One region of the Lysinibacillus sp. FSL R7-0073 genome, then DNA from elsewhere that is predicted to be linked to it. Evidence: a T-box and tRNA genes for the amino acid it is inferred to sense, from the RefSeq annotation. Region 1 holds a T-box; the other holds one or more tRNA genes.
What was found. A T-box is a leader RNA that pairs with one kind of tRNA and senses whether it is charged. The one in region 1 lies ahead of tyrS (tyrosine--tRNA ligase), so its partner is inferred to be a tRNA-Tyr.

Region 1 (7,284 bases):
ATCCTTGTGAAAAATAGACATAATTTGTACTGCTTGCGTCAATGACTCTCCAAAGATTACCCTTTCTTTAATTCGACGTGACAGATGCTGTAGAAAAGGTTGAAAGGATTGTTCCTCTAGAATTTGAAGACTAGCCTGCAATGAAAACCCACTCTGCAGTAAACTACCTAAATAAGCAGCAAATTGTCTTGTCCATGATAGTCGGATATAGATTTGAAAAAGTGGGATTTTTAATAATATTGATAGTCGCAAAGGAATGGGTTGGCGTTTAAGATAGAAGTGTAAAATCAATAAACTGACTATTACAATCGAAGCTGTTACCATCATGAAATCGGGGACATGCAGTAAGATTTTAGATAGCGCCACGCTTGTCTTCCCACCTTCAATCGAGCGACTTGATACCATTTGCTTAATATTAGGTAAGAAAATTGTTCGGAATATAAAGAATAGCAACAATAAAAATAAAATTAGTATGACAGGATAAACAAGCAATTTAATTAACTTTTTCTTCGTCTTCTCACTGACAATCATTTGCTTTGCCATACCTTTTAATCCTTCAAGCATATGTCCGTTGTTTTCTGCCACTTTGATCGCTACTAAATGATGTTTAGCCAGCTGCAATGTTTCCAAAATACTTGTTACGCCTTCTCCTTGTCTAAGTTTTTCATCAATTTGTTGCTGAATTTCCTCATGACCATCTATATGATGAGGTAGTAGCATGGAGATAGCCTGTGGAAATAAGTAGCCCTCCTGCATTAATACAGATAAACGTTGAATAAATTGCGCTTGCTCCTTTACACGCCATTTGGTAGCTCTGTTGTAATATAATTGGAATTTATCGATGTATGTTTGTAACTGCATAATGGCTCTCCACTAATTCTTTTTGTCCCTTTAAGGTTAATTCGTATGGTAGATGAAAATTCCCCTTATCTAAAATAGCGGTAATAGCCTGATTTAGATGAACATCCGATAAAATTTCATACAACGCACGTCGATCACCCTGTAAGGCTGATGAATGAAAAAGGACTTGGGCAACAATACCAATGACAGTTTGCCGAAGCTCATCTATCGACACCCCTAAGTCCATTAAACGGTAAAGACAGCTAAGAGAATCCTTCGCATGAATAGTTGAAACAACTAAATGACCAGTCAAGCTCGCCTCTATGGCAATTTTCGCCGTTTCTTTATCTCGAATTTCTCCTATCATGATTACATCCGGTGAATGTCGCAAAATAGCTTTTAACCCCGTAGCGTATGTAACGCCTGCTCGTTCATTCACCTGAATTTGAAGTAAATTTGCTTGTTTATTTTCTACTGGGTCTTCCAAGGAAATTACATGCCTATTTAATTCGGTAGAACAGTAGTGGATTAAAGAATAGAGTGAAGTGGACTTACCAGATCCTGTCGCCCCTGTAAAAAACAAAAGGCCTTGTCGATTCTGTACAAGTTCCATTAATTTGTAGGCTGAGCTTTTAAAAAAACATAAGGAAGTTAGTGGAAAAGAATGATTTTGGAGAAGTAAGCGGATAATGAGGCTTTCTTTTAAAAATACGGAAGGCAGTGTAGATACTCGAAAAGCATATGGCTGTTGTTCCATTGCCTTTTGGAATGAGCCGCTTTGAGGTTTACGACGCTCACTTATGTCTAATTGTGCCAGAAACTTATAATAGGAAATCATCCGTTCCGCAAGATCGTTTGGTAGTTCACCTGCATGAAGAAGTTTGTCATATTTCCGAAAATAGATCCGATAATTTATATTGCTTGGCACCAATAATAAATCAGTTGCACCAAAATGATAGGCTTTTAGTAAAAGTTGCTCACATTTTTGTTCAACAACTATTTCAAAATTCTGCATATATGCACCCCTCTTCTAGTTCATTCGAATATGACCGCGTATTCGTTATTTCCTAGTATAAATAGGATCTTCTTACGAAGAAAGCCCTTTTCTGAAAATAAAAATTTGTTATAAAATTTCCTATCATTCATGTTTTTTGCTATAAAAATGTGGATAAAGTGCAATTTCCCACTAAAATAGAAGATCAATACATGAAAAAATTAATATTTATGCCGAAATGAACTGTATCTTTTTCAATAATGGAATATAATAGAATGAACATGATTATTTTCCTAACACTTGGTAGACGAACATAATTTTATAAAAAACTAATGAGGTGAAGCATATGATCCATCCATTGAAAATTACCAGCACTTTAGCTGATGAAACAAGATACTCTATTTATGAGTACATATTGAAAGAGAAAAAAACAGTGACCGTCCAACATATTGCTGATCAGTTTGGCATCCATCCAAATGTCGCTCGACTTCATTTAACAAAGCTTTCAGAAATTAATATTATTTCCGCAGACTATGTGAAAACGGGTAAAGGTGGTCGACCTGGACGCGTGTATAAGGCTTCTGAGAAAGGCGTATCATTAACTTTTCCTAGACGTGACGAAGAGCGTTTACTGAAATGGACAATTCAATTAGTGGAAGAGCTTGGACCATCTGTCTTAGAAAAATGTCAGGAAATTAGCTATCAAGATGGCTATCAGCAAATGAAACAAAATATAAACGCTGAATTGACAATCAATAATTCCCTTTCCTTCGACGAGAAGCTTCAACTATTAACTGACAATGCCGCATTAATCGGCTATGTTCCACAAATTCAACAAACAGAGCGTGGCAAAAAGGTTATATTCTCCATTTTTAATTGTCCATTCCAAGAGCAACTTACAACACATTCGGATATTGTCTGCTCATTACATGAATCCTATTTAAAAGGGCAGCTAGATGCGTTATATTCAAACAATGAATTTGTGCAAATTGAGAGTATGATACATAATTGCGATTTATGTAAATATGAAATAAACGTGACAGAAATCGATAGCTAGTTAAAAAATCCATTTGTTTGTCACAAAGACTGAGAAGTTCCAGTTTACAGACACCTTTCCTATCATTTATAATGAGTAAGAGATTATTGTGTCGTGGGCAAAAGGAGGGGAAATTTCATGGATAATATGTATAAAGTTATGGCATTCTGGACAGGTATTTTTGCCGTTATGTTCTACCTTGGTGGTATGAACGAGGTATCGCTATTATTCTTAGGTAATACAGGTTTATTCTTATTATTAGGCTTCTTAAACCTTTCAGAACGTATGTACATGTACATTTTCGGAGCATATTTAACTGTATTCTTCGCTGGCTTCACGTACTATACAACATTCATTCACGTACCTGGTGGCGGTCATTAATACAACTAAAAAAGCGTATCTCATTAACGAGATACGCTTTTTTTAACGCATGGTATTTTAAAATCCATTTAAAAACGGGTTTGTTTCCATTTCTGCACTGACAGTTGTATAATTTCCATGACCCGGATATATGATTGTATCCTCAGGTAATGATAATAATTTGTCATGAATAGATGCTAATAATATTTTGGAGGACCCACCAATTAAATCTGTCCGTCCTACACCCTGTTCAAATAATGTGTCTCCCACAATCGCAAAGCCGTCATTTTCAAATACATAAGAAATGCTACCAGGTGAATGTCCTGGTGTAAATACAGCTTGAAACACAAAGTTGCTCATTTCAAATTGTTGCTCTTTTTTAATGATAGTGTTTTGATCTGGTGTAGCTACCCTATAATCTGGTAATGCAGCATATTTACTAGAGCCATTCTTTTCTGGATCTCCTAGCCAGCTAACCTCTTTTTCATGGATCCACACAGGTACATTAAATGTTTCCCTTACGGCATCCACCGCACCAATATGGTCAAAATGTGCATGCGTTAAAAAAATGGCTAACGGTTTTAAACCATTGCTTCGAATTGTTTTAATAAGACGCTCCGCTTCTTCACCTGGATCAAATACGATACATTCCTTGTCTTTATTCGATACGATATAGCAATTCGTTTGGACTGGACCAAGAGAAAAACTACGTACGTTCATCATAGATATCACCTCATTTTTCTATTATACAGGCTTTGCCACAATTTGACGATAAATGTTCATAGTTTGCGCTATAATAGTTCTCGACAAAAACAGGTAGAACGATTACAATTAAGGAGGAATATTGTTTACGACATTCATTTTCTGATGTCGAAAGGAGTGTCTATTTTTAATGAACTTATTAATGGTTATTTTTGGTCTAGTAGCGATTTTAGCTGTAGTTGGTACATTCCAAGCAATTAAAGAAAAGAACCTTTTAAGCGTTGTTTTCAACTTATTAAGTGCTGTCGTTTTTGGATGGTTTGTCATCATGACAATCGTTCATAGCGGGTATCCACCAAAATTACACTAAAATTTAGACAGAAAAAAGAGCAGTCTCTATTAGAGATTGCTCTTTTTTTCTTGGACATCCTCCCATTTTACTTATTTAATTTTAGAAATCTCTTCTTACCAATTTGCAGGACATCCTCATTCATTAATACTTGAGATAGATCATCCACAGCAATTTTTTCTCCATTCAATGAAACCCCATTTTGTTTAATTAGCCTTAAAAAATCACTTTTACTCTGAATAAATTGGATAGAAATTAATTGTGGAATGATATCCGCTATTCTTTCTTTATCAATTTCAAGTAGCAATACAGGAATATTATCAGGAATAACTTTCTTTTGGAAAGCAGCTTCAAAATAAGATTTTGCATCCATCGTAGCAGCATGACCATGATATAAAGCTGTCACTATTTCTGCTAATTGTAATTTTAAATCACGTGGGTTCTCTCCATTTTGCAGCCTTTCTTGAATGGCTTGCACTTGAAGTGGATGCTCATCTGTCGCTAATTCAAAATATTTAATAATGAGCGAATCTGGTATTTCCATAATTTTTTTAAACATAACTTCAGGTGCTTCATTGACACCAATATAATTCCCCAAGCTTTTACTCATTTTTTCAATGCCATCTAATCCTTCAAGTAATGGCATAAAAATAGCAATTTGTTTTTCTAGCCCTCGATGCCTTTGTAAGGTGCGTCCCATGAGAATATTAAACGTTTGATCGGTCCCCCCTAATTCGATGTCAGCTTTTAATTCTACAGAATCATACGCCTGCATGAGGGGGTAGAAAAATTCATGTACGCCAATTGGAATTTGGTGGTGGTACCGCTTTTGGAAGTCTTCACGCTCCAAAATACGGGCAACAGATGTAGTGGCTGCCAGCTGGATGACTTCTTCAAACGTTAATTTTGCTAACCACTCACTATTGAAACGGACAATCGTTTTCTCTTCATCTAACACTTTAAAAATTTGCTCACAATACGTTTTGGCATTTTCCTTCACCATTTCATCACTTAACGCTACACGTCCCTTAGACTTTCCGGTAGGATCACCAATACGACCCGTAAAATCGCCAATGACAATGACTGCATGATGCCCTAAATCTTGCAGCTGTTTAATTTTTCGCAACACGACTGCATGCCCTAAATGAATATCTGGTGCGGATGGATCGAGCCCCAATTTAATTGTTAAAGGCTTTTGCTCTTGAAATGAGTGCTCCAATTTTTTTAGTAACTCGGGTTCATCAACAATTTTGTCTGCACCCTTTTTAATAATAGCTAACTGCTCCTTTGGTGTTAAAAACATACAAAACATCTCCTTGTAATATTAAAAAGTTAATATTGCAAGATCTATAAGAGTTTCTGACAGGACTGCTGTCGCCCCTAATTTGGCAATAAGAACGTCCAGATGCAAAAAACGCCCTTAGGATTAAATCCTAAGGACGTTCATGAACGTGGTACCACCTTTTTTCGAGAGCTACTCAAATAGCACTCCTCCATTAGTACAGCCGCAGCGATACTATTGCAATGATTACGGATGCAAACCCGTCGTAGCCTACTAAAATTTCGGTACGCAGCTCCAAGATGTATTCACTTTAATATCCCTTGCGCCTCTCAGCTACCGGCTACTCTCTGTCAGTTTTATTAAAGCTACTTGTTCTTTTCCATGCCTTTAACTCTTATACTCCGAAATGTGAAAAACAAATCTTCGTTATGCAGATATTTACACTAATTATAATCACTTCAACAAATTTGTCAATTGTGCAAAGTAAAAGAGAGATCTCATGGCGAGATCTCTCTTTGTTTACTTAACGGATTCTTGTTTTAAATTACCTGTCTTTTCATCATAGAAACGAAGAAGGTCTCCATTGATGATGGCGTCAGAATTTTCAAGTTCCATAGTTGCACGATCAGCGTATGGCTGACATGGCTCCACTTCTATTTCTTCACCTGTTGATTTATCATAGCAAGCTTCTCCCGCATACACATATTTATCTGTGATAAAGCGTCCGTCACGGAACACTACAAAGTTTTCATGTTCTGGAGAGAATAAATCCGCACCCATTTGCATATCTTTTGACGTTTCAATACCAAGCAGGTGTAAAATTGTTGGACGTAAATCCATTTGTCCAGCCATTTCAGTCATCTCTTTACCATCGTCAGATCCTGGAATATGGATGAATAAAGGTACTTCCTGTAACAATGCATTATCAAATGGTGTTATTTGTTCTTTTCCTAAATATTGTGCCATTGCTTTATTATGGTTTTCTGATATACCGTAGTGGTCACCATACATAACGATAATAGAATTATCATAAACACCTTGATCTTTCAATTGTTGGAAGAAATCTTTTAAGGCTTCATCCATATAGCGTACTGTTTGGAAGTAGCGATTTAATGTTCCTGAGTTTGAGTCATATTCAGGAATCATAATATCTTCCGGATCCAATGTAAATGGATAGTGGTTCGTTAACGTAATAAGTCTTGAGTAGAATGGTTGTGGCATATCTTTCATTAATGCTGCAGATTGCTCTAAGAATGGAGTATCTTTCATTCCCCAGTTCACAGCTTGCCCTTCTTCTACTGTATAAGAATCGATATCGTAGAACTTATTAATTTTTAAAGATTGATACATGATGTCACGGTTCCAGAACGATTTATTATTTGGGTGCATGACATTTGTAAAGTATCCATTTTCCCCAAGGCGTTCTGCCATTGAGTTATACGTATTTCCACCATGCGTGAAGAATACTGCTCCACGTCCTAAACCAAACAATGAATTTTCTACGATAAACTCAGAGTCAGATGTTTTTCCTAAACCTGTTTGGTGATAGAAGTTACTGAAATAATACGTATCTTTATCTTTTGTTAAAGAGTTTAAGAATGGCGTAACTTCATGACCATTCATGTCATTGTTAATGACAAAGTTTTGTAAAGACTCCATAGACACAACAATTAAGTTGCGACCTTTATATTTTCCAAACATTTCTGGGTTAACTGCTGCCT
Region 2 (7,284 bases), 1.5 Mb from region 1:
ACGAAATGCCTCCTTACTATTTTAAACAGTTGCTGCTCGTAGTTCGATACGACGAATTTTCCCAGATGTTGTTTTTGGTAACTCATCGATAAAGACAATACTACGAGGATATTTATAAGGCGCTGTCAGTGCTTTTACATGCTCCTGTAGCTCCTTGATTAGTTCTTCTTCATTGTGTCCCTTATAGCCATCCCGTAAGATTACGTAGGCTTTGACAATATGCCCTCTAATTTCATCTGGAGCAGCGACAACGGCACACTCTTGTACAGCATCATGTTTGTTTAAGGCATCTTCCACTTCAAATGGGCCAATAGTGTAACCAGATGAGATAATAATATCGTCGCCCCGACCTTCAAACCAGAAGTAACCATCTTCATCACATTTTGCTTGATCACCTGTAATGTACCATTCACCTCGGAATGCCGCTTGTGTGCGCTCAGGCTCACGATAATACTCTTTAAACAAGGCTGGTGATGATTTGTGTATGGCGATATCGCCAACCTCGCCAACAGGTGCCTCATTGCCTTCATTGTCGATAATACGGACAATATTACCTGGAGTTGGGACACCCATGGAACCAGGTCGTAGCTCCGTATTTTCCAAAGTACCAATGAGTAATGTATTTTCAGTTTGACCATAACCATCGCGGACTTTTAGACCAAATTGATTCTTAAATGTTTCAATGACCGGTCTATTTAATGGCTCACCAGCAGAGACAGCGCTACGAAGAGATGATAGATTATAGTCATTTAAATTCTCAAGTTTCGCCATAATACGATATTCAGTTGGTGTGCAGCAAAGAACATTAACTTTTTCATTCTGCAACAGCTGAAGATATGTTTTTGCATCAAACCCACCATGATAAACAAAGGCAGTTGCTCCCAACATAATGGTAGAGAGGAACGGACTCCAAATCCATTTTTGCCAGCCTGGAGCTGCAGTTGCCCATACTAAGTCTCCTTCACGTACACAAAGCCACTGTGCAGCCGCTGTTCGAATATGCGCGTAGCCCCAGCCATGAGAATGAACGACACCTTTAGGCTTGCCTGTTGTTCCAGAAGTATAAGAAAGGAATGCCATGTCATCACGTTTAGTAGCAACAGCAGTAAATGTATTTGGCTGAGAGCTAGCCAATTCATTTAAAGAAGACCAATCTCCTGTAGCTGTTCCGATGACCATTTTGTTTTTTAAAGCATCTACAGAAGGCGAAATTTTGTCTACTTCATTAGTGAATACTTCATATGCGATAACAGCACTAGCAGAAGAATGCTCCATACGATACTCTAAATCACTTGCGCGTAACATTTCTGAACAGGAAATAGGAACAATACCCGCTTTTAAACAGCCTAGGAAAACAAAATAGGCCTCTGGTAGACGAGGAATAATAACTAATACACGATCTCCTTTTTGAAGCCCTTTCTTCGTAAAGGCATTAGCGTATTGATTCATTTTTTGAACAAGTTCTACGTAAGTAACGGTTTGTCTCTCTTCTTGTGTATTTAACCAACGTATGGCTTGGCGTTCACTATCTTGCGAAAACTTTTCTAATTCCTCTGTGATGTTATAAACATCCGGTGCAATTAAATCCTCTATTACCATTTGAACATTCCTCCCCCTAAAATGATAGAAAATTCATAAAACTATTTTTATTTTAACAATTGCAATAATATACAGCAAGAATATTTAATACACAAAATAGAAATTTTAGATTTAATAGAGAACTATTATGGTTTCTAAGTAATATTTAAGAAGGCCTCGACAAAAAAATATAATATTTTACACAAATGTGTTGCATTATTTCGAATGCTTGCTATAATAATAAATGTACTTAAGAGGTCATCTAAGATCGATTTGAATAGTATTGTTCCGAAGTAGCTCAGTTGGTAGTAGCACCTGACTGTTAATCAGGTTGTCGCAGGTTCGAGTCCTGCCTTCGGAGCCATTTTTTTGCTCATTTTTAAGATGGTTTTATACATAAAAAAATGTAGAAAAGTGTTGCAAGAATGTAGAAATAGTGTTATTATAATTCTTGTCTTGTTTAAGACATAAGTTTGGCCCCTTGGTCAAGTGGTTAAGACACCGCCCTTTCACGGCGGTAACACGGGTTCGAATCCCGTAGGGGTCACCATTTAAAATACATCATCATGATGTACAGGCTTTAAGAAGAAAATAAACTGTGATATAACACACCTGTTTCTATGGAGGATTAGCTCAGCTGGGAGAGCATCTGCCTTACAAGCAGAGGGTCGGCGGTTCGAGCCCGTCATCCTCCACCATTATTCTTGTGTTATTTCGGAGGGGTAGCGAAGTGGCTAAACGCGGCGGACTGTAAATCCGCTCCTTAGGGTTCGGCGGTTCGAATCCGTCCCCCTCCACCAGTTTTATAAATGATTGGGGTATAGCCAAGCGGTAAGGCAACGGATTTTGATTCCGTCATGCCTAGGTTCGAATCCTAGTACCCCAGCCATTTTTCTTTTATGAGCCATTAGCTCAGTTGGTAGAGCATCTGACTTTTAATCAGAGGGTCGAAGGTTCGAGTCCTTCATGGCTCACTTTTATAGAATAAAATATATTCAAAAGTGATATAATAAATACAGATAACTAATCTCTTACTGAAAACAGTAGGAGATTTTTTTATGCTATTTGCAATTGAATAAATATGCACATTTATGTTGAGTTGAGCCAAGTAGTAAGTAGGCTTTACAATAGTCTTATAACTTTTAGGGGGTATAAAAACATGAATAAACTTAATATTTCTATTATTGGAGTACCAACAGATTACGGACAAACACGCCGAGGTGTAGATATGGGACCAAGTGCTATTCGTTATGCAGGCGTTGTTGAACGTTTAGCAAGTATTGGACACGAGGTACAAGATCAAGGGGATATTCGTGTTAGTCAAAAGCATGCAAACGCGGCAGTAGATGAAAAGTTATTGAATTTAGAGGAAGTAGTAGAAGTTAGTACGGCTTTAGCTAATAGCGTACATGATGTAGTCGAACAAAAAAAATTCCCACTTGTATTTGGTGGAGACCATAGTATTGCTATTGGGACACTTGCAGGATTAGGAGAACATTATAAAAATCTAGGTGTTATTTGGTATGATGCACATGCAGATTTAAATACACCTGAAACTACACCTTCAGGCAACATACATGGAATGCCTTTAGCAGTTAGTATTGGGCTTGGGCATGAACGTTTAGTTCAAATTCGTAATAATGTGCCCAAAATTAAGCCAGAAAACGTTATTATTATCGGAGCTCGTTCTGTAGATCCAGGTGAGCGTGATTTGATTCGTGAACAAGGAATTAAAGTGTACACTATGCATGAAATTGACCGACTTGGCATGACGCGTGTTATGGAAGATGCACTTGCCTATTTAAAAGAGCGCAATGTTGATGGATTACACCTATCGCTTGATTTAGATGGACTTGACCCTCTTTATACACCAGGGGTTGGAACACCAGTGCCAGGCGGAATTACGTATCGAGAAAGTCATTTAGCGATGGAAATGTTACAAGAATCAGGAATGTTAACTTCAGCAGAGTTTGTAGAAGTTAATCCGATATTAGACGAGAAAAATACAACAGCAAATGTAGCTGTTGCTTTAATGGGATCATTATTTGGAGAAACTTTAGTTTAAAGAAAAATTTTCAAAAAATTGCCTGTAGCCACATTGCATAAAAATCTTTTGCTATAATTGAAATAAAACGAAACTTTTCTTATCGGTGGGTCGTATAGTATAAGACAGTTGTAAAGGTGGAGAAGTCAACACAATGGATGCGTTAGTAAATAAGAGAATAAAACAAGTGCTTAAAGGCGATCAAAACGCATTTGCCGATATTGTGAGTCTCTATCAGCACAAACTGTACCAAGTATGCTATCGAATGTTAGGTAACAAACAAGAATCTGAAGATATTGCTCAGGAAGCTTTTGTTCGGGCATATATGAATTTGCATACTTTTGATCAGAAAAGAAAGTTTTCGACGTGGCTTTATCGCATAGCGACAAACCTCTGTATAGATCGTATTCGGAAAAAGAAACCGGATTATTATTTAGATGCAGAAGTAGCTGGTACAGAAGGGCTTGATATGTATTCACAAATCGCAGCAGACGACCAGCTACCAGAGGAGCAGTTAGAGCAAATGGAGCTGCAAGATCGCATTCAATACGAAATTGGACGTTTGCCGGATAAATACCGTTCGGTTATAGTATTGAAATATATAGAAGAGTTATCGTTGCAAGAGATTAGCGAGATTTTAGATATGCCGCTTGGAACGGTGAAAACGAGAATTCACCGCGGACGTGAGGCATTACGTAAGCAGTTAAACAATCTGTAGGAGGGGGAGCGTCATGAATACTTGTCCAGAGCATATAATTGATTATATGCATGATTATTTAGACGGTGACATTAGTCGTGAGCATGAGCAAGAGTTAAAGCAACACTTGCATACATGTAATGATTGTAAACAGTTGATGCATGAATTGAGTGAAACAATCGCCTTTGTGAAGAGTGCTTCCCATATTACAGCGCCTCCGGATTTTGAAGCAGCAGTAATGGCTCGTTTACCAAAACCAAAAAGTCGAGTAGGCATACAAAAATGGATACGCCGACATCCATTTTTTGTGGCAGCGGCAGTATTTTGTTTATTTATGAGTGCTACCTTGCTCGGTAGCTTTATGGATGACCAGCATTTCTCTGTGACCAAGCAGCCCAATTTAGTTGTAGATGGTCAAACGGTTATCGTACCTGCAGGAGAAGTTGTAAAGGGCGATATTGTTGTGAAAAATGGCGATTTGGTTGTTGAAGGAGAAGTTGATGGAAACGTCACAGTCATAAACGGGCAATATATGGCATCTTCAGCGGTAGTTTCAGGGAGAATTGAAGAAATTGACGAAGTATTTGAATGGTTATGGTATACGATTAAAAATTCTGTAAAGACAGCCATTACATTTGATGAAAAGGAAGAAACTAAATAACACTCTATACGTCCTAAAAAATAGTGCACGTGAGAGGCTGAAAGGTCTACTCTTCTGAGTAGACTTTTTATTTGAAAAAAGTTACATTTGATAAGAATGTGCTATACTTGAATGTGTATGGATTCGTAATGAAAAGTGGGGGATGCCACGTGCAAATTATTGAACATTTCACAGATTTAACGCCTGTGAATATTGTTATTAACTTCATCGATATACTGCTAGTTTGGTACGTCGTTTATAAGGTCTTAACCCTCATTAAAGGTACGAAGGCTGTCCAATTACTTAAGGGAATTTTCGTCATTATTATTGCACGAATTGCAACAGACCTTTTAGGGTTACAAACGTTAGGCTGGATGTTACAGCAGGTCATTGAATTTGGTTTCTTGGCTATTATTATTATTTTCCAGCCTGAAATCAGACGAGGCTTAGAACAAATTGGCAGAGGGAAACTTTTCCAACGATCGTCTAGTCAAGAAGACGAGGAGCAAACAAGGCTTATAGAGGCTATGAAAAAATCTGTAAGTTATATGGCTAAACGTCGAATAGGTGCGTTAATTTCAATTGAAAAAGAAACAGGTCTTAACGAATATATTGAAACAGGTATAGGTCTAAATGCTGAAATTTCTTCAGAATTGCTAATTAATATCTTTATACCGAATACGCCACTACATGATGGGGCGGTTATTATGCAAAGAGATAAAGTTACAGCGGCAGCTTGTTATTTACCTCTATCTGAAAGTCCATTTATTTCAAAAGAGTTAGGGACACGCCACCGTGCTGCACTTGGCTTAAGTGAAGTTACGGATGCGATTACAATCGTTGTCTCAGAAGAAACAGGCGCTATTAGTATTACGTTGAATGGTAATCTCCATCGTAATCTTTCTCTAGAGGAGTTCGAGACACTATTACGAAAAATGTGGTTCGGATCAGCACAAGAGTCAAATGCAGCCTCTAAGTTAACTTGGAGGGGGAAAAAGAATGGATAAAATGATGGATAGCCCTTGGGTATTAAGAATCATCGCGCTATTTTTAGCATTTTTGCTTTTTTTCTCAGTTCGTACCGAGCTATCTCCAATCAATACAACAACCACTACTGAACAGACTGATATTATTCGTGATGTGCCAGTAGATGTTTATTATGATAATGAGAATCTGATTGTAACAGGTTTACCTGAAACAGTAGATGTGAAGATAAAAGGGCCAATGCCTGTTGTTATAAAAACAAGAGCAACAAAGGATTTCTCCGTATTTGTTGATTTAAGTAATCTATTGATTGGCGAGCATGATGTAAAGCTACAATACGAAAATATTTCTGATAAGCTAAAGGTTACATTAGACCCTGCAACTATTCATGTAAATATTGAGGAAAAGGTCACAAAAGAGTTCCGAGTGGACCCTGAAATGAATACTCGACTAATCGAAGAAGGGTATATTTTAAAGGATATGGTAGCTGATCCACCGACTGTTTACGTGACAGGTGCAAAAAGTGCTATTGAAAGCATCAGCTATGTAAAAGCAACTGTTGCTGGAGAGCCAGGCTTGAAGCAATCCTTCTCACAGGATGCGGCAGTAAAAGTATTAGATCGAGACTTAAATAAGCTTGATGTGACAATTGAACCTGATACTGTTAATGTTCAAGTAGATATTGGGGAATATAGTCGGGAACTCCCAGTTGTTATGAGAGAAACAGGGCAAGCTTTGGAAGATATAACGATCAATTCTTTAACATTTACGCCAAAAATGATTAAAGTATATGGCAGAAAATCGATTATTGATGGTTTAACAGAAATTCCAATAACAGTGGACCTGTCAAAAATTACAGAGTCAAAAACTTATGAAATTGATGTAAAATTACCAGATGGTGTGACAAAAATATCTGATAAAAAAATAAAAGTGAAGGCAGATATTACACAAGTGGAGAAAGAAGAAGAGCAGAAAACACCAGCTTCTACAGAGGAAACGCCACCTCCAACTGAAGAAACTGATGTGAAGGATGATAGTACTACTACTGATAAAAATACGCCAACCGATGAAACGGAAGATATTGATTCTTAAACAATATCTGACTATAATTTTATTTTGATTCTAAATCAAAAATCCAACCGGAGTTTGTTTTGGTGGATAGATCGTAATATATTAACCAAACAAACTAACTGAGTGGAATATTAAAAATTACCAATGAATGAATAAAAGCAGACTTTTCCAAAAGTAAGCGGACAAGTGTCTATTGATGAATATGACACAGTCTTGCATTGAAGGAGAGAATAAGTAGAATGGGTAAATATTTTGGAACAGATGGCGTCC

Region 2: it has a tRNA-Tyr gene. The T-box ahead of tyrS (tyrosine--tRNA ligase) is inferred to sense a tRNA for this amino acid. The anticodon was not compared.

What each region holds. Positions count from the first base shown of each region.
Region 1 is NZ_JBBPAS010000001.1:3,092,144-3,099,427, forward strand. Features, by position in the region: gene comGB (competence type IV pilus assembly protein ComGB) at 1-861, opposite strand, end outside; gene comGA (competence type IV pilus ATPase ComGA) at 836-1,855, opposite strand; gene MKY88_RS15370 (helix-turn-helix transcriptional regulator) at 2,181-2,891, shown strand; gene MKY88_RS15375 (DUF2626 family protein) at 3,009-3,251, shown strand; gene MKY88_RS15380 (MBL fold metallo-hydrolase) at 3,309-3,953, opposite strand; gene MKY88_RS15385 (DUF2759 domain-containing protein) at 4,123-4,302, shown strand; gene tyrS (tyrosine--tRNA ligase) at 4,370-5,584, opposite strand; T-box leader at 5,714-5,954, opposite strand; gene MKY88_RS15395 (LTA synthase family protein) at 6,083-7,284, opposite strand, start outside.
Region 2 is NZ_JBBPAS010000001.1:4,552,071-4,559,354, reverse strand. Features, by position in the region: gene mbcS (acyl-CoA synthetase MbcS) at 22-1,599, opposite strand; tRNA gene MKY88_RS22950 (tRNA-Asn) at 1,866-1,942, shown strand; tRNA gene MKY88_RS22945 (tRNA-Glu) at 2,054-2,128, shown strand; tRNA gene MKY88_RS22940 (tRNA-Val) at 2,201-2,276, shown strand; tRNA gene MKY88_RS22935 (tRNA-Tyr) at 2,295-2,378, shown strand; tRNA gene MKY88_RS22930 (tRNA-Gln) at 2,393-2,467, shown strand; tRNA gene MKY88_RS22925 (tRNA-Lys) at 2,480-2,552, shown strand; gene rocF (arginase) at 2,738-3,643, shown strand; gene sigW (RNA polymerase sigma factor SigW) at 3,777-4,340, shown strand; gene MKY88_RS22910 (anti-sigma factor family protein) at 4,354-4,980, shown strand; gene cdaA (diadenylate cyclase CdaA) at 5,130-5,966, shown strand; gene MKY88_RS22900 (CdaR family protein) at 5,959-7,035, shown strand; gene glmM (phosphoglucosamine mutase) at 7,254-7,284, shown strand, end outside.